DNA from 2 places in the Muricoprocola aceti genome. Region 1 is predicted to be linked to the other one. Evidence: predicted binding sites of a transcription regulator. Region 1 holds the regulator's gene; the other holds the start of a gene.
What was found. The regulator HrcA, encoded in region 1, represses chaperone genes, less so after heat shock. The targets are predictions, from matches to a motif close to TGTTAGCACTCNNNNNNNNNGAGTGCTAACA.
Positions count from the first base shown of each region.

Region 2: a site for HrcA is predicted at 1,980-2,010, ahead of OCV47_RS11480 (Hsp20/alpha crystallin family protein). Genes of this name have one in related genera too.

Region 1 covers NZ_JAOQKE010000001.1:381,951-389,777, forward strand. The annotation lists gene prmA (50S ribosomal protein L11 methyltransferase) at 1-126, opposite strand, end outside; gene dnaJ (molecular chaperone DnaJ) at 158-1,336, opposite strand; gene dnaK (molecular chaperone DnaK) at 1,471-3,354, opposite strand; gene grpE (nucleotide exchange factor GrpE) at 3,396-4,034, opposite strand; gene hrcA (heat-inducible transcriptional repressor HrcA) at 4,066-5,100, opposite strand; gene OCV47_RS01930 (SGNH/GDSL hydrolase family protein) at 5,288-6,028, shown strand; gene OCV47_RS01935 (CHAP domain-containing protein) at 6,088-7,422, opposite strand; gene hemW (radical SAM family heme chaperone HemW) at 7,579-7,827, opposite strand, start outside.
Region 2 covers NZ_JAOQKE010000016.1:11,428-19,254, forward strand. The annotation lists gene OCV47_RS11470 (hypothetical protein) at 1-615, shown strand, start outside; gene OCV47_RS11475 (HdeD family acid-resistance protein) at 805-1,338, opposite strand; gene OCV47_RS11480 (Hsp20/alpha crystallin family protein) at 1,411-1,851, opposite strand; gene OCV47_RS11485 (MarR family winged helix-turn-helix transcriptional regulator) at 2,192-2,623, shown strand; gene OCV47_RS11490 (co-chaperone GroES) at 2,835-3,119, shown strand; gene groL (chaperonin GroEL) at 3,148-4,761, shown strand; gene OCV47_RS11500 (flavodoxin family protein) at 4,870-5,373, shown strand; gene OCV47_RS11505 (MarR family transcriptional regulator) at 5,425-5,952, shown strand; gene OCV47_RS11510 (citrate/2-methylcitrate synthase) at 5,936-7,267, shown strand; gene OCV47_RS11515 (DUF445 domain-containing protein) at 7,261-7,827, shown strand, end outside.

The DNA of each region.
Region 1 (7,827 bases):
ATCTGACTCTGTTAAAGGCACTTTATCCTCAATCTCTACACCCTCTACGCCTGCATCTGCCAGTGTGGAGATCACTATGTCTTCCACCTCTGACCTGGTTTTTAATGTATATTTATTCCATTTCATTTACAGGATCCTCATTCTTTCCTATCTGACTCTAATCTTCAAAGGTTTCTTTTAATTTATCCATAAAGCCCTTTTTCTTTGGCTTTTCCTCTTTTTTTGCTGTATCTGTATTCTGCTGATTCAGGCTGTTACCAGTTGCTGCATCAAATGCTTTCAGGGCTTCTTTTGCCTCATTATTCAGCCTGGTCGGCACCTGAACAACCAGTGTTACATAATGGTCACCTCTGACAGATTTATTTCTCAGAGATGGAACTCCTTTTCCTTTCAGGCGAATACGGGTATCCGTCTGCGTACCTGGCTTCACATTATACATCACATCTCCGTCAATGGTACTGATCCGTACATCGCCGCCAAGAGTAGCCTGTGCAAAGCTCATTGGTGCGGTAGAATAAATGTTCATATCCTGTCTCTGGAATATCGGATGTCTCTGGACAACCACTTCTACCAGCAGATCTCCTCTTGGGCCGCCATTGGTTCCCGGTTCTCCCTTGCCTGCAATTCTGACGCACTGACCATTATCAATACCTGCCGGAATAGACACCTTGATCTTCTTTCTGCTGGAAGTATAACCCGTGCCTCCACAGGAAGTACATTTTTCTTTGATGATCTTTCCGGTTCCGCCACAATCTGGACAGGTCGTTACATTCTGCACCATGCCAAACAGGGACTGCTGTGTCATAACAACCTGACCACGGCCGCCACATTTCGGACATGTCTCCGGACTGGTTCCAGGCTTGGCACCTGTTCCGTGACAGTTGGTACATTCATCCTTTAAGGAAAGCTCCAGTTCTTTCTCACAGCCAAATACAGCTTCTTCGAAAGTGATTCTTACGGATGCACGTAAATTAGCCCCTTTCATTGGACCATTGTTGGCTCTTCGTCTGGATCCACCGCCAAAGAGATCTCCAAAAATATCTCCAAAGATGTCTCCCATATCCGCTCCGTTGAAATCAAATCCGCCGGCACCTCCGCCACCCTGTTCAAAGGCCGCATGACCAAACTGGTCATACTGATGACGTTTGTTATCATCTGATAAAACAGAGTATGCTTCTGCTGCTTCTTTAAACTTCTGCTCGGCTTCTTTATCTCCAGGATTCATATCCGGATGATACTTCTTGGCCAGCTGCCGATATGCTTTTTTTATGGTAGCTGCATCGGCATTTCGGTCAACGCCCAGCACTTCGTAATAATCTCTTTTTGTTTCCGCCATTTTTCTCTCCTAGCGCCCAAAAGACGGGGGATATGCTCCTCCGTCCCCTGGGACTTTCTATTTACTTCGTAATGCTTCAGTGCCTTCCCATGTTGTCTCATCCGCGATGGATTCGACACGCACCAGAACTTACTTTACACCTCTTTATAGTCTGCGTCAATGACATCATCATCATTATTCTGTGCTGTGCTGCCCTGGCTGTACTGAGCACCGCCCATATCAGGACCAGCTCCCTGTGGACCAGCCTGCGCTCCCTGACTCTGTTCGTATACTTTTGCGAATACTTTCTGAGCACTTTCCATCAGTTTTTCTTTTGCAGCTTTGATCTCAGCTACCTGAGCATCTGTCATTTCTTCTGGATTGCTCTTTTCTACCAGCTCTTTCAATACTGTAATATCAGCTTCTACGGCTGTCTTATCGTTAGCATCCAGTTTGTCTCCTACTTCTTCCAGAGCCTTTTCTGTCTGGAATACCATAGCATCTGCATCATTTCTTGCATCAATTGCTTCTTTTCTCTTCTTATCCTGTGTTTCGAATTCAGCAGCTTCTTTTACTGCTTTTTCAATATCACTGTCAGACATGTTAGATCCGGAAGTAATGGTAATGTGCTGTTCTTTTCCTGTTCCAAGATCTTTTGCAGATACATTTACAATACCATTTGCATCGATATCAAAGGTAACTTCAATCTGTGGCACACCTCTTCTTGCTGGTGGGATACCATCCAGTCTGAACTGGCCAAGGGACTTGTTATCTTTCGCAAACTGTCTCTCACCCTGTACTACATGGATATCAACGGCTGTCTGATTATCTGCTGCAGTAGAGAATACCTGACTCTTCTTAGTAGGGATCGTTGTGTTTCTCTCGATCAGTCTGGTTGCTACACCACCCATGGTCTCGATAGACAGGGACAATGGTGTTACATCCAGAAGAAGGATATCGCCTGCGCCTGTATCGCCAGCTAAGTTACCACCCTGGATTGCTGCACCGATTGCTACACATTCATCCGGGTTCAGAGTCTTACTCGGCTCTTTACCTGTCAGGGCTTTTACTTTATCCTGTACAGCCGGGATACGTGTAGATCCACCAACCAGAAGTACTTTAGACAGATCAGATGCTGTGATACCTGCATCACGTAATGCATTCTGTACCGGGATAGCTGTTCTCTCTACCAGGTCATGAGTCAGTTCATCGAATTTTGCTCTGGAGAGGTTCATATCAAAGTGCTTTGGTCCTTCTGCTGTTGCAGTGATGAATGGCAGGTTGATATTTGTGGTTGTAGCAGAAGAAAGTTCTTTCTTTGCTTTTTCAGCTGCTTCTTTTAATCTCTGAAGAGCCATCTTATCTACAGAAAGGTCTACACCTTCTGCTTTCTTAAATTCATCAATCATGTAATTTGTGATCTTCTGGTCGAAGTCATCACCACCCAGTCTGTTATCACCGTTCGTTGCCAGAACTTCAATGACACCATCACCAATCTCAATGATAGATACATCAAATGTACCGCCACCAAGGTCATATACCATAATTTTCTGTTCTTTTTCGTTATCAAGACCATACGCAAGTGCAGCAGCAGTAGGCTCGTTAATAATACGTTTTACATCCAGACCTGCGATCTTACCGGCATCTTTTGTTGCCTGACGCTGTGCATCATTGAAATATGCAGGTACCGTAATGACTGCTTCAGATACTTTTTCACCAAGATAATTCTCAGCATCTGCTTTCAGCTTCTGAAGAATCATTGCGGAGATCTCCTGTGGTGTATAGTTCTTTCCATCGATAGACACTTTATAATCAGTACCCATATGTCTCTTGATAGAAGAGATGGTCTTATCTGCGTTGGTTACTGCCTGACGTTTTGCAGGTTCACCAACCAGTCTTTCACCTGTTTTTGAAAATGCTACAACAGACGGTGTTGTTCTTGCACCTTCTGTATTTGTTACAACGGTAGGTTTTCCACCTTCCATAACTGCTACACAACTGTTTGTTGTACCAAGGTCGATACCAATAATTTTACTCATAATTTTGTCCTCCTATATACATAACTGTAATACTGAAAAAACTAATTTGCTACTTTTACCATGCTGTGTCTGACTACCTGATCCTTGTAAAGGTATCCCTTCTGGAATTCCTCTACTACCACATTCTCACCGGCTTCCTCATCTTCCACATGCATCACTGCATTATGGAAATCCGGGTTGAACTCTGTGCCCACTGCTTCAATCGGCTTTACATTCAGTTTATCCATGGTATCCATGAACTGTCTGTAAATTTTTTCCATTCCTTCTACGAATGGATCTGCCTTTGACTCTTCCGGCACAGCTGCCAGACCGCGTTCAAAATTATCAATCACTGGAAGAATCTGCTCAATGACACTTTTGGCTCCCATCTCAAACATTCCTGCTTTTTCCTTTTCGGAACGCTTACGGAAGTTCTCGAATTCTGCCATCTGACGTTTTACTTTGTCTGTCAGTTCCTCAACCAGTTCTGCATTCTTATCTTTCTTTTCTTTTTTCCAGAACTTTTTGTCTTTCTTTTCTTCCTGTGCTGTCTCTTCTTTTTCTTCTTTTACAGATTCAGCAGCTGCATCTTCCACACTCTGATCTGTTTCTGTGTTCTGGCCGGTCTCTGTCTCATTGTCAGTAACCTCTTCTGCAGCTTCTTCCATGTTCTTTTCCATGTTTTCTTCTGCCACTTTCATCGACCACCTTTCTGTTCTATCATTTTTGACTCTACTGTTCTTCAAAGACGTTGTCTAACTGTCTCTTCAAAGTTTTCAGTGAATCAACGACTTTTTCATAATCCATTCGTTTCGGTCCGATAATTCCTATCGTTCCCCTGATGCCGCTTCCCAATTCATAGGTTGCCGTCACTACACTGCAGTCCTTCATATTCTGAATTGGAGCTTCATTGCCTATATAAACCTGAATTCCGATATCGGATGTCTGAGCCATACTCTCTGTCACCAGACTTGCCAGTTCTTTTTTTTCTTCAAAAGCACTGATCAGCTCGCTGGCCCTGGAACTGTCTGACAGTTCCGGATACTTGAAGATGTTCGTTGCGCCACTGGTGTAAATCTCCATCTCATCATCCATCTGTATGGTCTCTGCTACGGTATCCAGAACTTTGCTTACCACATCACTGTGGATACCAGCCTGTTCCTTCAGCTTCGTGATCAGCCCAAGATTAATCTCTTCCATTGCAAGACCATTTAATGCTGTATTTAACAGGATGTTCAGTTTTAATAGCATCTCATTGTTCAGCCCATGTTCAAAATTCAGCATCTTGTTCTTCACAATATTGCCCTCTGCCACAACCACTGCCAGAAGCTGTGTCTCACTGATAATGGAGAGCTGTATAAACTTCAGCTTTGTTCTGTGATACTGCGGTGCTGAAATCAAGGTTGCATAATTCGTATTGTTTGCCAGGACCTTAACCACCTGCTTCAGTACAGATTCCATACGATCCTGCTTCTGAATCATCATGTTCTGCATCTCTTTGACTTCCTTGTCTTTCTGCTCCATCAGATAGTCCACATACATACGATAACCCTGATCTGATGGAATCCTGCCTGCAGATGTGTGAGGCTGTATAATCAGTCCCATCTCTTCCAGATCAGCCATCTCATTACGAATCGTTGCTGAACTCAGGTTTAAGTCTGCGTATTTTGAAATTGTTCTGGATCCAACCGGTTCACCAGTCTCCAGATAGGTTTTAATGATAGCATTAAAAATTTTCCATTTTCTATCATCCAGACGCATCCTCATTCCTCCTTTGGTTGTTAGCACTCGTCACTATCGAGTGCTAATTTCCATGACCTTAAGATATCACCTGTATTTCGAAATGTCAATAGGCTTTTTTACTTTTATTTGACTTTTTTTGGAAATATGCTAAACTTTGATTGCAGTATTGTATTTACTGCATATTTACAATTTCATAAGAAAGGACTTTGTGATGAAAATTCGAAATTATCTCACGATTCTGTTTGCCACTCTGGCCATCCTGTTTCTGCTTGGACTCGCCGGGTATCTGACCTATGAGAATGCCGATGATGCCAATCCGGTGAAGAAGACGATTGCCAGCATCTTTCCGGGTCTGCCTTCTCTGTCTTCTTCGACCAGACAAGCTACAGAGGCAGCTCAGACGGAGCAGACAGAAGCCGAAAGCAGTGCTCCTGCTGTTGAAACAGCCAGCACCGTTCCTGCTCATTCTATTGTATTTGTAGGTGATTCCAGAACGGTCAGCATGGGAGAAGCCGTTCAAGATTCCTGCACCTATCTTGGAAAGGAAGGGGAAGGTTATCAGTGGTTTGCAGATGATGGTGTCTTTGAGCTTCGGACTCTTCTGGAGAATGATCCTTCTCAGACCATTGTCTATAATCTGGGAGTCAATGATCCGGAAAACATGAATCTCTACATTGAACTGTATCAAAGTATTGCAAGAGAATTCACGGATACGCCATTTTATTATTTATCTGTTAATCCTCTTTCTGATGATGCGCAGTGTAATACCACCAATGATATGATTCAGGAATTCAATCAGGCATTAAAAGCCGCTTTTCCTGACCACTACCTGGACTGTTATGATTACCTGACAGAACAGGGATATGATACCGTAGACGGGCTTCATTATACAGAAGCTACTTCGAATCTTATACATAACTACGTAGTAGAACAGGTTCTGGCAAACGCATAAGAGAACAAAAAAAGAATCCTCAAAATGGATTCTTTTTTTGTTCTCTTTTTCTTCAATAATTAAATCAGATAAATATATCCCAACAGCTGTCTTCCTCCTGCCCAATTGTAAATACTCTGATACTTGAACACAATGTTGGACCGGTCTGCTGCAGGAACGGTTGTTCCAAATGCGTATCCTGATTCAGATACATATGGCACACCATTAACGATGTCCTCTACAACCGCAATATGCGCATCTCCACTTGAACCATAATTAAAAATGGCAAGTGCACCTATCTTTGGTGATGTTCCGTAACTGAATACTCTCTTAGAAGCATTCGTATTATAGATACCTACCGGATCTCCACCGAATATCTGCTGTACCCTTGAAATATTGCCGCCTGCGCTGGCTACGATCTCCATAGCACGTCCGCATGCATACCAGGTGCAGTTACCTAATACATAATAATTTGCGTAATACTTCTTACCTGTCGGTGCCAGACTGTTGTACTTGTAGTAAATATTGTAAGAAGAATTGTAATAATACGGATTCGATACTGCCGGTCTTCCGGTTCTTGCTTTATATCCGGATGGCTTTGTCACGATACCTGAATAATCCAGACTCTCAGAATTACCTGCTGTATTATTGCTTCCTGTTGAACCAGGAGATACATTATTGCTTCCGGCATTTACAGTAAGTGATCTCTTGATCAATACCACATTGTTTTTCTCTGAATCTATTGCATTAATCTGAAATGTGTATGTACCTGCTGTCAGTGCATCAAACTTCATGGCACTGTCAATCGCACTGTTCTTCAGAGAATATTTCTTGCTGTTCGGCTTGGACACCTTGGAGTATACAACCTGATTACTGCTGTTCAGAATCTTAGCTGTAATTTTCTTCATCTTATACCTGGAAGTGATCGTTCCACTCAGGGAATAAGACTGTCCTGCATTCAGTGTAAAATCACCTGATGGCAACGGATTGGATATCTTGATGCTTCCACTGGAAGCTGCTGTATCATTTACAGTAAACTTCCGATTGACTACTCTTCTCTTGGTTCCCTTTGCATTATAAACGCATACACGATAATAATATTTGCCTGCTGCCAGTCTGTCAAAAGCCAGATACGGATCTGCCTTCTTCAGATTATAGGTCTTTCCATTCAGTTTTTTGTCATATCGCTGAAGACACTTCTTACCATTCGAGTTATAAATCGTGCAACTGATCTTTGTCATCTTCTCATTGGCTTTCAACGTTCCCTTCATCTGAAAGGTGGCACCCTTCTTGATAGTTGATGGCAATGAGACACCTGATTTCGTAACCTTAAATGCTGCCTGTGCACTCGCTGGCACTGCCATGATCAGTAATGCCGTGATCAGCATCATGATTACTTTTTTTGTTTTCTTCATACTTCCTCCCTTTCCATTATCTGGTACGTTATGAAGTAAGAATTCGCATATTTATTACCATTTCTTTGCAAATCCTGCAAATAGTATACTATATTGCTCTATTCAATGCAATATCTTTCAATAGTTTTTTAATATTTTTGTAAAAAACTCCCAAATTTATTCACTGATCAGAAAGTCAGACAAAATCGCATTGCTGACAGAAATTCCGCTTTCTGTCAACCTTATTCCCTGTTTATCTGCTTCCATCAGCCCCATTTTTACATACTTTCGGATTGTTTCTCCATAAATATCTGCCAAATGTTTTCCATATTTCTGATAAAACTTTTCTCCGGATACGCCTTCCATCATTCGCAGCCCCAGAATCACAGTCTCCTCCATCTCGTTCTCTCTGGTCAGTGCCTCCAC
Region 2 (7,827 bases), on a different contig from region 1:
AGCCGGGATGAACCTGAACTTGACAGTAAGGAGCGGGATGAGAAAAATGCGGCTCCCGGCAAAAGGCTGTCGGACAGTTCCGGAAGAACTGATAACCGACGCATGAGAAGGTATGTGCAGGAATTAAGAATGTCTTCGGATATTGCATCTGAAGAAAGACCTGCAAGAACTTTTTTAAAAGCAAGCAGTGAAAGAATCATAGAAAGAAAGGACAGCCGGTACCAGAGAAAGCTTCATTCTCAGGAACAGATTCCGGAAGTATCCGGTAGCTCGGATCAGAAAGATCAAGTAAAGAAGAAACGTGTCCGAAAGAGACTGACAGAAGAACAGGCAAAATCGGGGAGACTTTCTTTTGGAGATGAAGGATCCGGCATGATCCATGGAGCCGGAACAGGAATGGGTCGAAAGGTAGCAGCCGGTGCGGCACTATATGCCAGAAATCAAATGGGAGAGAATGGAGATGATAATGCTGCTGTAGATGGTTCCGGTGCAACGATTGCAGCTGCTGATGAAGCAGCCCACAGTCTTCGCAGGGCACAGTTAAGAAGCCAGAGAAGTGATGTGAAAGTACACAGAAAGTTAGCAATAAAACATTACGCGAGTAAACTCGCATAAGATGATTTCCACTTCCCAGACATCTGATTTCCAGATTTCCGGAAGTGCGATTTCATCGCACAAGAATATTCAAATTGTTTTTGGAATTAGGCATTCGTTAAAAAAGGCTGCACACAATTTTGTATGCAGCCGAATCTATATGAAGAGGTGCCTTTTTTCCTCCTTGGCAATGTTATTTTTTGTTATATTTTACATCCAGAAGCGATTGGAAAAGCATCCACGCATGACAGATACAATACCCTGTAGGATCAGGAAAAATCCGATTACCCAGGCCATAGCTGCAATACTTGCAAATGGATGTGTGAATGACAGAAAACCAATCACAGTCAGAAGGATTCCAAGTACTGTAAACCAGCCCCAGCCCTTTACTCCCAGTTTTTGAAGGTCAAAGGAATTAACCAGTTTGGTGATACCTGAAAAAATCAGCCACATTCCTAAAATAAAGGAAATAGTCATTGCTGTAAACCATCCATTTCCCAAAATGAATAAAGACATCAGTACGGTTAGAATGCCGTCAGCAAGAAACCAGCCAGATCCTGCCATATAATCATGACCGGCTGCAAATATCACAATATCTATAATGCCGGAAAACATCATGGCAACTCCAAAGATAATGGGAAGACCATAAAGAATTTTTCCGGGATTCCTCAAACATCCGATCCCGGTTATAATCAGAAAGATTCCGGCTAAAATCCATAATACTCTTGATGTCGTTTTACTCATATCAAAAACCTCTTTTCCGATTGCATTTGGCTTTTAAAACAGGCAGGGGTTTTATTCCCTGCCCGTTTGAGATTAACCTTCGATGGAAATATAATGTGAGTTGTTTTCTACTGCCTTCTGCTCTTTTGGAACAGTAAAGGAAAGAATACCATTTTCAAATTTCGGATGGATGTCTTCTCTCTGAACATTATTTCCTACATAAAAGCTTCTGCTTACATTTCCGGTATAACGCTCGCGGCGGATATATTTTCCTTCCTTATCTTTTTCATCTTTATCCAGACCTTTTGCTGCACTTACAGTTACATAACCGTTTTCAAGCTGGATCTGAATCTCGTCTTTCTTAAATCCAGGAAGATCAATTGCCACTTCGTAAGCGTTGTCTTTTTCCTTCACATCAGTCTTCATGATATGGGGAGCATGTTTTCCATACAATTTTTTATCGATGTCCGGAAAAGCAAAATCATCCATAAAATCATCAAATAAATTTTCTCCAAAAATACTAGGCATTAACATAAGTCATATCTCCTTTCATGACATAAACTAAAGTTTGCACTATCGGAGAAACCCGAAGTGTTGATTTATGAATATCAGGAAGAAAAATCATATTCTCTTTCTTTGTTCTATGTGTAATATAACATATGAATTAGCACTCGTCAATAGAGAGTGCTAATAATTGTGTGAAGACTTTGTGAACTTTGCGAAATAAAATAATTACTGATATTAGATTCAGCGGAATAGATTCCAGATGTTAATCATTAATTAAGAGGAAACAAAAAAGTCGTTTAAAATTAAATGGTGACGAATTATTAAACTTGTGATAGAATGAAAAAAACATTGAAAGAAGCTGAACTAAATGGATACACAAATTGATATCATATTGCAGGGAGGACAGTTTAAAAAGCTGTTAGAGGAACAGAGCGTTGAATTACGAGAAAAATATGATATGAAAAGAGCAGAACTGGAGATATTATACTTCCTGTCAAAATGCGGAACACATAATACCTCTACGGATATCCACCATCAGTTGATGATGAACCGTGGACATATTTCGCAGGCAGTTGACAGTCTCTGCAGGAGAAATTATCTTATTGCGATACCGGATAAGAATGATAGAAGATATATTCATTATGAAATATCTGATTATGCGAAGGATCTGGTAACAGAAATGACGAAGAGAAGGGAAGCAATGAACGGGATGATTTTAAAAGGTGTGTCGGAAGAAGAATTGAAGGTTTTTCGGGAAGTATTGGAAAAAATCAGGAAAAATATAAATGAATTAATTTAGATGATCAAAAGATGCAAAGTAATGGTTAAGGTGCTTCGCATCTTTTTTAAATTATTTTGGAAACCTATTGACAAGAGAAATACAGGTGATATAATACTTTAAAAATAAATAATTTAAAAATAAAACATGTTTCGCGAGAAACATATTTTTTGCGAAACACGATGGCACTCAACAAGCAAGAGTGCTAACAAAAGAAAGGCAGGTTATTCATATGAAATTAAAACCATTGGGTGACAAAGTAGTTCTTCAGTATCAGGATGTTGAAGAAAAGACAGAATCAGGAATCATTCTGCCAGACAGCGCAAAAGAGAAACCGCAGGAAGCTGTAGTAATTGCAGTTGGTCCGGGAAAATGTAAAGACGGACAGAGGGTTGCCATGCAGGTAAAAGAAGGAGATAAAGTCATTATTTCTGAATACGGCGGCACAGAAGTAAAAATTGGCGACGAAGAATATAAAATTGTAATCCAGGATGACATTCTGGCAATTGTCGAGTAATAGAAACAGTAGAAAGAAGGAAATTATCATGGCAAAAGAGATTAGTTTTGATATTGATGTTCGAAAAAAAATGGAAGCCGGCGTAGACAGACTGGCAGATACAGTAAAGGTAACATTGGGGCCAAAAGGAAGAAATGTTGTACTGGATAAATCTTACGGTGCACCATTAATTACAAACGATGGTGTGACCATTGCAAAAGAGATCGAACTGGAAGATCGTTTTGAAAATATGGGCGCACAGCTTGTAAAAGAGGTGGCTACCAAGACAAACGACATTGCGGGAGATGGAACAACAACAGCTACAGTTCTGGCACAGGCACTTGTAAAAGAAGGAATGAAAAATATCGCAGCAGGTGCAAATGCCATTGTTTTAAGAAAAGGAATGAAGAAGGCAGCAGATGTGGCTGTACAGGCAATTGAAGAAATGAGCCATCCTGTTACTGGGAAGGATCATATTGCAAAAGTAGCTGCAATCTCTTCCGGTAATGAAGAAGTCGGTGAGATGATTGCCGATGCAATGGAAAAAGTCGGAGAGAACGGCGTTATTACGATTGAAGAATCAAAGACCATGAAGACGGAGATCGACGTAGTCGAAGGTATGCAGTTCGATAATGGATATCTTTCCGGATACATGTGTGATGATAAAGAAAAAATGATCGCCAACATGGAGGATCCTTATATCCTCATGACTGATAAGAAGATTTCAAATATCCAGGACATCCTTCCCATTTTGGAAAATGTGATGAGAGAGAGGAAAGAACTCCTCATCATTGCAGAAGATGTGGAGGGAGAGGCACTTACCACATTGATTGTCAACAGACTGAGAGGTACCCTGAAGGTCGTTGCTGTAAAGGCACCGGGATATGGTGACAGCAGAAAGGCAATGCTTGAAGATATCGCAACACTTACCGGTGGTCAGGTAATCATGGAGGATCTGGGTCTTGAACTGAAAGATATCACGATGGATATGCTTGGCCGTGCAAAATCTGTAAAGGTTACAAAGGAAAATACAACGATCGTAGACGGAGCCGGTAACAAGGAAGATATTGATGCACGTATCACCAGCCTGAAGAGACAGATAGCTGACACAACTTCAGATGTTGATAAAGATAAACTCATGGATCGTATCGCCAAGATGGGTGGAGGTGTTGCCGTAATCCGTGTCGGCGCGGCAACAGAAACAGAAATGAAGGAAGCTAAATACCGCATGGAAGATGCCATGAACGCAACAAAAGCAGCCGTATCGGAAGGCATTATCTGCGGCGGCGGATCTGCATATATCCATGCACAGAAAAAAGTAGAAGAACTGTTAGCAACTCTGGAGGGTGATGAGAAGACTGGAGCCAGAATCGTAGCAAAGGCATTGGAAGCACCACTTTATACGATTGTGGAGAATGCCGGTCTGGAAGGTCCTGTTATCGTAGATCAGGTAAAGAAGAGTGAACCTGGCATGGGATTTGATGCATCATCAGAAACCTTTGTGGATATGATGAAACAGGGTATTATTGATCCGGTAAAGGTAACAAAGAATGCATTAACGAATGCGGTAAGCGTGGCAGCCACACTTCTAACTACAGAAGCTGCGGTAGCGGACATTAAGGATAATACACCTGCACCACAGCCACAGCCGGAAATGTATTAAAGTGAATAGGTAAAATCAAATAACTGGAGAGCAACAAAATGGGGAGATGGCTGGTACATCTCCTCTTTTTGTTCTCTTTTATTATTTTTATATGAAATGAGGTTCATTATGAAATATGCAGTTATATATCAGTCAAAAAGTGGCAATACACGTTTAATAGCAGAAAAGATCTATGGTGCTTTAAATACAGAGGATAAAACAATTGTAGATATTGATACAGAGCAGGATATACCTGCGGCGGATGTCTATCTGATCGGGTTTGGAATTCATGGTTATTCCTGCAGCATGGATATCTCAGATGTATTTGAGCAGATTACAGGCGGAAAATATGCAGTGTTCGTTACCTGCGGTTATGTGCCGACAGAACAATATAAAGAAAAGCTTGAAAAAAATCTTGAAGTCTGGTACCCGGACGAGGGAGAGTATCTGGGAATGTTTCTCTGTCAGGGGAATGTGGAGTCAGATAGAAGGAAAATTATGATCAGCCAGATGCCAAGTAAAGAAAAAGAGATGCAGCAGATGTTTCGACTGGGAAATACCCATCCGGATGAAGAAGATCTGGAAAATGCGGTTGATTTTGCCATTAAAATTCAGGCAGAAATTGGGGATTAAATAAGAAAATAACATGTATTGATGTAAATAAAAAGAGAGGAGCGGTTGAAGATGCCAGAGCAGAGAGAAATATTGAATGCAAATGAAATCAGAAAGTTTACAAATGAATTAACCTATCGTCGGTATCTGATGAACAAAGGAAAAATACAGGAACTGTTTCGTAAAATGACACTTCAGGAGTATATTGCTTTGTATACTATAGAATCTGAGAGAGAAAATTCTCCGAATAATAATGGGAGAACGTATTTAAAGGATTTATCAGAAAAGATGCAGCTGACAATACGGCAGACATCAAAAATGGTAGAAAAGCTGAAAGATCGTGGACTGGTACTGTGGTCTTATGAAGGAAGCGGAAGTGAAGGAACATATGTGACTGTTACAGAAACGGGACAGAAACTGTTTAAGGGTCAGGAAATGATTCTGAGAGAATATTATGGAAAAGTGATCAACAAATTCGGAAAAGATAATTTGATCATGTTATTAAAAATGATGAAACAACTGGATAACCTGATGTGCAGCGAAATAAAAGGGATGAGAGAGGTCGATTCGTATGGGAGAGCTGATGAAGCGGATGAATGATTATGCTGTGCAGAATGAAGCTATCTGCCGGAAAAATGATCATATTGATCCTAGATTGTATGAAGAGTTTGGTGTTAACCGGGGGCTGCGGGATGAAAATGGAAAAGGTGTGCTTACCGGTTTGACTAAGATTTCCCGTATTGTATCATCATGTGTGAAAGATGGAGAAAAAGTACCTTGTGACGGGGAATTGTGGTATCGTGGATATAAGGTAGAAAAATTGATTGGCAATCTTGGAGAAGAACAGCTTGGTTTTGAAAAGATCGCTTATCTTCTGTTGATGGGGGAATTGCCTTCAGAAGATGAAGAAAAAAAGTTCCGGGAAGTGATTGGCACATGCAGAACGCTTCCAACGAACTTTACCAGAGATGTTATTATGAAGGCACCATCTGAGGATATTATGAATTCAATGACAAGAAGTATTCTGACACTGGCTGCTTATGATAAAAAGGCAAAAGACATCAGCGTCAGTAATTCGTTGCGGCAGTGCATCCAACTGATTAGTGAATTTCCACTCCTTGCTGTATATGCATATCATGCCTATAATCATTACGAAAAAAACCAGAGTATGTATATCCATAATCCGGATCCGAAACTGTCTACAGCTGAGAATCTTCTAATGATGCTCAGGCATGATCAGAAATACACACCGGTTGAAGCGAAAGTTCTGGATACTTCATTGATTCTTCATATGGAACATGGCGGCGGAAATAATTCTACTTTTACAACCAGAGTGGTGACCTCTTCCGGTTCAGATACATATTCAACAATTGCTGCCGCTATGTCATCTTTGAAGGGACCGAAGCATGGCGGCGCAAACATAAAAGTTGTGGAGATGATGGATAATATACGGGAAAATGTAAAGGATTTTTCTGATAAAGAAGAAATATCAGCATATCTTATGAAGATAATTGACAAACAGGTATTTGACAAAAAAGGGTTGATTTACGGAATGGGACATGCGGTGTATACATTGTCGGATCCAAGAGAAAGAGTATTTAAAAAATATGTGGAAGCGCTGGCAAGAGAGAAAGGCCGGGAGAGCGATCTCCAGCTCTATGAGAATGTTGAAGTGATTGCACCTAAACTGATTGCAGAAAACAGAAATACTATAAAACGAGTGAGCCCGAATGTGGACTTTTACAGCGGATTTGTATATGACATGCTAGGCATTCCACGTGAATTATATACTGCGATTTTTGCAGTAGCGAGGGTAGTCGGGTGGAGTGCGCATCGTATGGAAGAACTGATCTGCACAGATAAGATTATCCGTCCGGCTTATATGAGTGTTATGGAGGAAAAAGAAAAATGTTAGAAAAACTGGCAGGACCCATTATAGGGGCATTGATTGGATACTGTACTAATTATATCGCTGTCAAAATGCTGTTTTATCCTAAACAGGAAGTCAGAATCTTTGGACGAAAACTTCCTTTTACTCCGGGGGCAATTCCTAAAGGAAAGCCAAGGCTTGCCAGAGCAATCGGAATTATTGTGGCGGACGATCTTCTAACGGAAGATGATATTAAACAGAAAATGATTTCTTTGGAAACAGAAAATGCTGTTGTGGATCAGATTGTTCAGGGATTATCTGTTGATCTTCATACCTGTGTTTCAAAAGTATGTTCGTCCGAGTTGAATTATGAAGAGATAAAAAACAGATTGATTTCTGAACTGTCCAGCCAGATCCTTGATTCTGTTCAACATATGAATTTGGATAATCTTATTGTTCAGGAAGCCGGAAAAGCTGTTAAAGCCAAAACAAAGGGCTCCATGTTGGAAATGTTTCTGAATGATGAAATGCTTAATTCCCTGATACAGCCTGTTGGAGGAGAAATAGTAAAGTATATTAATGAAAAAGGACCAGATTTTATAAAG